DNA from 2 places in the Brevibacillus sp. NPDC003359 genome. Region 1 is predicted to be linked to the other one. Evidence: riboswitches for the same ligand, from Rfam matches in the RefSeq annotation. Region 1 holds a riboswitch; the other holds the start of a gene.
What was found. A riboswitch is a leader RNA that binds a small molecule or an ion and turns the genes downstream of it on or off. The one in region 1 is predicted to bind cobalamin.
Positions count from the first base shown of each region.

Region 1 (3,173 bases):
CTCGACCGTGTTGCACGTGAATAGCAATATCTCAACTAGAGAACTGGCTCGCTATTACATTTACGCAGCGAAAAAAGGTCTGAAGTCGCTCTACTATACGCGTACGAAGCATTTGACTGTAGAAGAGTGCATTAGCTGCGCAGTTTAGGGAAATCGATTCTTCAAAGGAACAGCATCAAGCAAAAAGAGAAGAGGAACGCCATATGAAAGCAGTCAATTGGAACAGGCCGGACGACGATTTTACGATGACGTTTTGGAATCAAAACATCATGCAGTTCTGGACGGATGATGAGATTCCCCTGTCAGATGACAAGATGTCCTGGATGGAGCTCAGTGCAACTGAACGGGATACGTATAAAAAAGTATTGGGCGGCCTCACCTTGCTGGACACGATTCAGGGTGGGGTAGGGATGCCGAAGATCATGGAGCATGTCGATGGACTACAAAGAAAAGCGGTTCTCGCCTTCATGGGCATGATGGAGCAAATCCATGCCAAATCGTACAGCAGTATTTTTACCACGCTGGCATCGACTGAAGAGATTGATGGTATTTTTTCGTGGGTAGAAAACAATCCCCATCTGCAAAAGAAAGCGGCCCTCATCTCTAAACGCTATCAGGAAATCGAGAAACCGAAAGACTTGTATATGGCGATGGTAGCGTCCGTCTTCCTGGAAAGCTATCTGTTTTACAGCGGCTTCTTCTATCCGCTCTATTTGGCTGGTCAAGGCAAGATGACAAGTAGCGGGGAAATCATCGACCTGATTGTTCGCGACGAGAGCATTCATGGACTCTATGTCGGCGTTCTCGCCCAAGAAGTATATCAGAGTCTGACTGTGGTAGAGCAGACCGCAGCAAAAGAGGAGCTGTATGCCCTTTTGCATGAGCTGCAAGAAAATGAAGAGGCCTATACGACTTCGTTATATACGCAAGTCGGATTAGCTGACGAGGTACATGCCTACGTGCGCTACAACGCGAACAAGGCGTTGATGAATCTGGGTCTCGATCCGCTTTTCCCGGAGGAAGATGTGAATCCGATCGTACTGAACGGCATTCGCACACAGACGAAGCAGCACGACTTCTTCTCGAAAAAAGGAAATGGCTATGTCCGCACTTTGAACGTAGAGCCATTGACGGATGACGATTTTCGTTTTTAGTATGACAAAAATTGGATTCTGTGTTACTGTATGAAAAGAATGTTGCCTTGCTAGTTTTTAGGGGCATTTCACATAACCTTACAACTTCATAGGAGTGGGAACAGGTTCTTTGGTCAGGAAGAATGGCCAAGGATGAAAAGGGAAGTCGGTGAGAATCCGACACGGTCCCGCCACTGTATGAGGGGAGTCAGCACATTTATCGCCACTGATCCAAACGGATTGGGAAGGCATGTGCAGATGATGATCCCAAAGTCAGGAGACCTGCCTGTTTCGACGACACTGCTTAACCTACGGGAGATAGGGAGGTGTTAGGATGCTGTGATCTCAGTGCTTATTTGGCATTTCTAACGTTCTTTTTGATCGTTGGAGATGCCTTTTTTATTGGGCGGATTCAAGACAAGATCGAATAAAGAATGGAGAGGAAGCTCATGAAAAGCAGCAATTTGGGATATCCACGGATCGGGGAGAACCGTGAGTGGAAAAAGGCATTGGAAGCATTTTGGGCAGGCGCCACCGATGAGGAGAGCCTCGTTCAGCAAATGGAGCAAATTCGTCTCCAAAACCTGTTGCGTCAGCAGGAAAAAGGGGGTGAACTGATCCCTGTGGGTGACTTTACGTACTACGATCACATGCTGGATATGGCTGTGATGTTTGGAATGGTCCCCCAGCGTTATGAATACGAGGGAGGCCCGGTTTCCTTACGCACTTACTTTGCTATGGCTCGCGGTTCGAAGGAAGCGGTAGCCAGCGAAATGACGAAATGGTTTAACACGAACTATCATTATATCGTTCCGGAGTTCGGTGAACGACAACCAGCCATAACGGAAAACAAGCCTCTCCAGGCATATTTGGAGGCCAAAGAAAAGCTCGGCATCATCGGAAAGCCTGTCATGGTAGGCCCGTATACGTTTGTCAAATTGTCCAAAGGATATGAGAAAAACGAATTTGAGTGCGTCATGGATCAACTTGTTCCACTCTACATAGATGTTCTCCGGGAGTTGGAGCTGCATGGCGTGGAATGGGTGCAAATCGATGAGCCTGCATTTGTACGGGATGTCTCGGACCATGATCGCGCCATCATCAAACGTATCTATGCGCAAATCGGTCAAGCACTACCGCATCTACAGTGCATGCTGCAAACCTATTTTGAAGCGGTGGATTGGTACGAGGAGCTGGTTTCCTTACCGGTAAAAGGAATCGGTCTAGATTTTGTACACGGAGCGAAGCGCAATCTGGCCAATCTGAAAACACAAGGGTTTCCAGCAGACAAGATTCTCGCGGCGGGAATCATCGACGGTCGAAACATATGGCGTGCGTCTATCGAGGAGAAATGGGAGCTGGTCAAAGAATTAACTGAGATCGTACCACTCGAAAAGCTGTGGCTGCAACCGTCCAGTAGTTTGTTGCATGTACCTGTATCGGTTGAAGCAGAGAGCGACTTGCCAGAGGAAGTCATGCCTGCATTGGCGTTTGCCGACGAAAAGCTGGGGGAAGTACAGTTCTTAGTCCAAGGATTCCGATATGGAAAATATGTGATTTCAAAAGAGATCGCCCAAAATGAAGCGAACTTGCTCAAGGTGGCACTCTCCCCAGCAAGGAATCGGCAGGAAGTGAAGAAGACTTTACGTCAACTGGCTGCTGAAAAACCTGAAAGAAGTGTTCCTTATCTCGAACGTCGAGAGATTCAACAAAAGATGTGGAAGCTACCACTATTGCCAACGACTACAATCGGAAGCTTCCCACAGACGGCGGAGGTTCGCCACGCCCGACAACAGTTTAAAAAAGGTAACTGGACAGTGGAGCAATACGATGCTTTCATTCAGGCGCAAATCAAGGAATGGATTGATATACAAGAAGAGCTTGGTCTGGATGTGCTCGTCCATGGGGAGTTCGAACGAACCGATATGGTGGAATATTTTGGCGAAAAGCTCGATGGCTTTTTGTTCACGAAAAACGGCTGGGTGCAGTCGTATGGCTCGCGTTGCGTGAAGCCACCTATTATTTACGGAGATGTGGAGT
Region 1 is NZ_JBIAOR010000001.1:1,052,533-1,055,705, reverse strand. It holds gene nrdE (class 1b ribonucleoside-diphosphate reductase subunit alpha) at 1-148, shown strand, start outside; gene nrdF (class 1b ribonucleoside-diphosphate reductase subunit beta) at 204-1,154, shown strand; cobalamin riboswitch at 1,240-1,437, shown strand; gene metE (5-methyltetrahydropteroyltriglutamate--homocysteine S-methyltransferase) at 1,583-3,173, shown strand, end outside.

Region 2 (3,173 bases), on a different contig from region 1:
GCAAATGCGAGCCTGGCGACTACATCAACCCAGATGAGAAATATCGCGCCAAACAAAGCGCTGACAGGCAGAACACGTCGGTGATCTGAACCGACCATCACCCGGACGATATGGGGCATCATTAATCCGACAAAACCGATTGATCCCGCGATAGAAACGATTACGCCCGTCAGCAAGGCCGTGATCACCAGGAGAAACTTGCGGAACTGCACCGTATTAACCCCCAATGTCCCTGCTGATTCCTCGCCCATCAGCATCGCATTAAGCGAACGATACTGAGCCATTAATACAATCAGACAAATAACCACAATCAACGAAGGAATGGTCAGATACTCCCATTTACCGCCAGCCAGACTGCCACTTAACCAGAACAGGACGGTACCAATCCCGTGTTCATTCGGCGCCGAAAAAACAAGGAGACTGGTGAGCGCCGACAAGATCGCAGATATCGCAATTCCAGCCATAAGCAGGCGTACTGTTGAATTTTGCCCACCGATACGGGATAGCGTAAAAATGAGAATAATCGACACAAGCGAGCCTGTAAAAGCACCAAAGGATAGCGCGTACTGCCCGTACATACTAAATGCACCGAATATAATGACCGAGGTAGCTCCAACCGAAGCACCTGAAGATACACCTAACACGTACGGGTCAGCCAGGGAGTTGCGTACCAAGGACTGGATCGCTACTCCCACGACAGATAGACCTGCACCAACAATCGCTCCCAAGAGCACACGCGGAAAGCGGATATCCCAAATGATAGTCTGCTCCCCTTTGGACCAGTCTACCTCAATCCATTCGGTGAACATCGGGATTTTCGACAAAGCAATTTTCCATACTGTGGTCGGTCTGATCTCAACCGAGCCCAATGTAATTGCAAACGTAATCGAGAGAAAGAGCCCGATCAGTAAAGTAATGATGATATAGGGTAATTTAATCTGCTGCAGTGCCATTCCCTCCCTTTAAAGGGGCGTACTTTATTTGAAGCTATCCGGATAGAGACCTTCCGCCAAAATTTTCAGCGCAATCGGTGCTCGAACGCCCTCAGAAGCAGCAGACAATGGCAATACGATCAGGTGTTGATTTTTAATAGCCGGTATATCTGCCAATTCCTTTTTGTTCAAAAGAAAACTGCGTTTTTGATCAACTGTTCTGTCACCGTAGTCTACGATAATAATGACGTCTGGATTGCGACTCAATACTTCTTCCCAGCTAACTTCTGCCCAACCCTTTTGAATGTCGTCAAAAATATTTTTGCCACCCGCTGTTTTGATTAAGGACGTCATGTAATTGTTTGCTGCTGTAAATGGTTTATCTTCCCCATTGTCGTACACGAACACCTTGAGCGGCTTGTCCACTTTACCTATTTTACTAATGGTTTGATCCATTTCACTCTTCATTTTGTTGATCAAATCATTGGCTTTGTCTTCCACACGGAAAATGCGTCCAATGTTCGTAATGTCCGCAAATACATCGTCAATTGTCGGGCCAGGCATCGTAGATGACGCTTGCAGATACGATTTGATGCCGACCTTTTCCAAATCCTGCATCGATCCTACGCCCTTTTCACCGAATCCGCTTTTCCATCCAGCGTACACGAAGTCTGGGTTCGCTGCCATCAACACTTCTTTGGTTGGATACTTGTCAGACAGTACCGGAACCTTATCGTAATCTGCTTTCAACTCCGGAAGAATTTTATCGTCTAGGTAAGCGGTTCCGACCATTTTATCAGCGAGGCCCAATGCCAGCATAATTTCGGTGACGTGTTGGTTCAATGTCACTGCACGCTCAGGTGCTGTTGGATAAGTCATATCGATGCCATTATTGACGAGCGTTACAGGATTACTCTCTGCTGTTGGTGCAGCTGTTTGTTCTGTTTTGACTGGAGCCTGTGTTGTCGTAGTGGAGCCGCATGCCGAAACCAAAAGCATAGCAGCTGTCATGATGCCGAAACCTAGTCCTTTCATTACTATGTTTTTTCTGTTTGTCATAAACATCTGTAATCCCCTTTTCTGTATGTAATGATGACGTGATCCCAAATGCTCCCACAAAAAAAGCACCCCCCCATACTCAATCGGGAGGTGCACGACAAACATAGACACAGCTATGTGCAGGCACAAGGGCGCCCTTTCATAGACTGCTTCCACATCTGCCCCATCCTCGTGGGTCGATTGTATATGATCGCATGGCAGGTCTCCTGGCTTACGGATCAACACCCCCAGCTACCTTCCCATTTTTTGTCTCGCAAAAAACAGTGGCTATTCGCTAGGCGCTCCTCGTTACAGTGGCGGGACCGCGCCGGTTTCTCACCGGACTTCCCTTTTAAGCTGATGGCATATGCCATCTAGCACCATTCGATACTTATTCAATTGTTGCGATTCATCCATCAGTTGATAGAAGTCAGTTTTTTCGGGAACTGCGTCAAGATTTCAACGCCCGTTTCTGTAACCAATACATCGTCTTCAATCCGTACGCCGCCAATACCTGGCAGATAGATTCCCGGCTCGATCGTAAAGACCATCCCTGGACGAAGCACTTCTTGGTTCTGGCTGTGAACAGATGGATATTCATGGACATCCATGCCAAGTCCATGCCCAAGACGGTGCATGAAGTATTCACCGTAACCTTTTGCAGTAATGACATCGCGAGCGGTTTTATCCAAATGCGCAAAAGTCACACCTGGACGAATCTCAGCAATTGCCGCTTCATTGGCAGCCAATACCGTCTCGTAAATTTCTTGAAGCTGGGCACTAATCTCGCCTACAGCAAAGGTACGAGTAATATCGGATACATATCCGTTCGCTGCTACTCCGATATCAAACAAAAGCAAGTCGCCTTCTTGAACCTGGCGCGTTCCTGGTTTTCCGTGTGGCAGTGCCGACTTCTCCCCTGCCAATACCATGGACGTAAAGGATGGACCTTCCGCACCCAAGCGCTTCATCTGGAATTCCAGCTCAGCTACGATCTCTGTCTCGGTCATGCCTGTCTTAACTTTTTTCAACGTCTCCCGCAAGGAATCCTCGACCAATTGAACGGCGTGCTTCAAACGATCTACTTCATCTGCAGATTTAATCAAACGCATTTCACGCAGCGGCTCTTCTACATCCACATAGCTCGACGCCAGAACAACTTGTCCAAGTGCTTCATAGCGCTCGACAGTCATATGACTTTTT
Region 2 is NZ_JBIAOR010000002.1:70,420-73,592, forward strand. It holds gene ACFYU8_RS09875 (FecCD family ABC transporter permease) at 1-953, opposite strand, end outside; gene ACFYU8_RS09880 (ABC transporter substrate-binding protein) at 978-1,991, opposite strand; cobalamin riboswitch at 2,171-2,370, opposite strand; gene ACFYU8_RS09885 (M24 family metallopeptidase) at 2,387-3,173, opposite strand, start outside.
Region 2: another riboswitch for cobalamin. It lies ahead of ACFYU8_RS09880 (ABC transporter substrate-binding protein); the one in region 1 lies ahead of metE (5-methyltetrahydropteroyltriglutamate--homocysteine S-methyltransferase).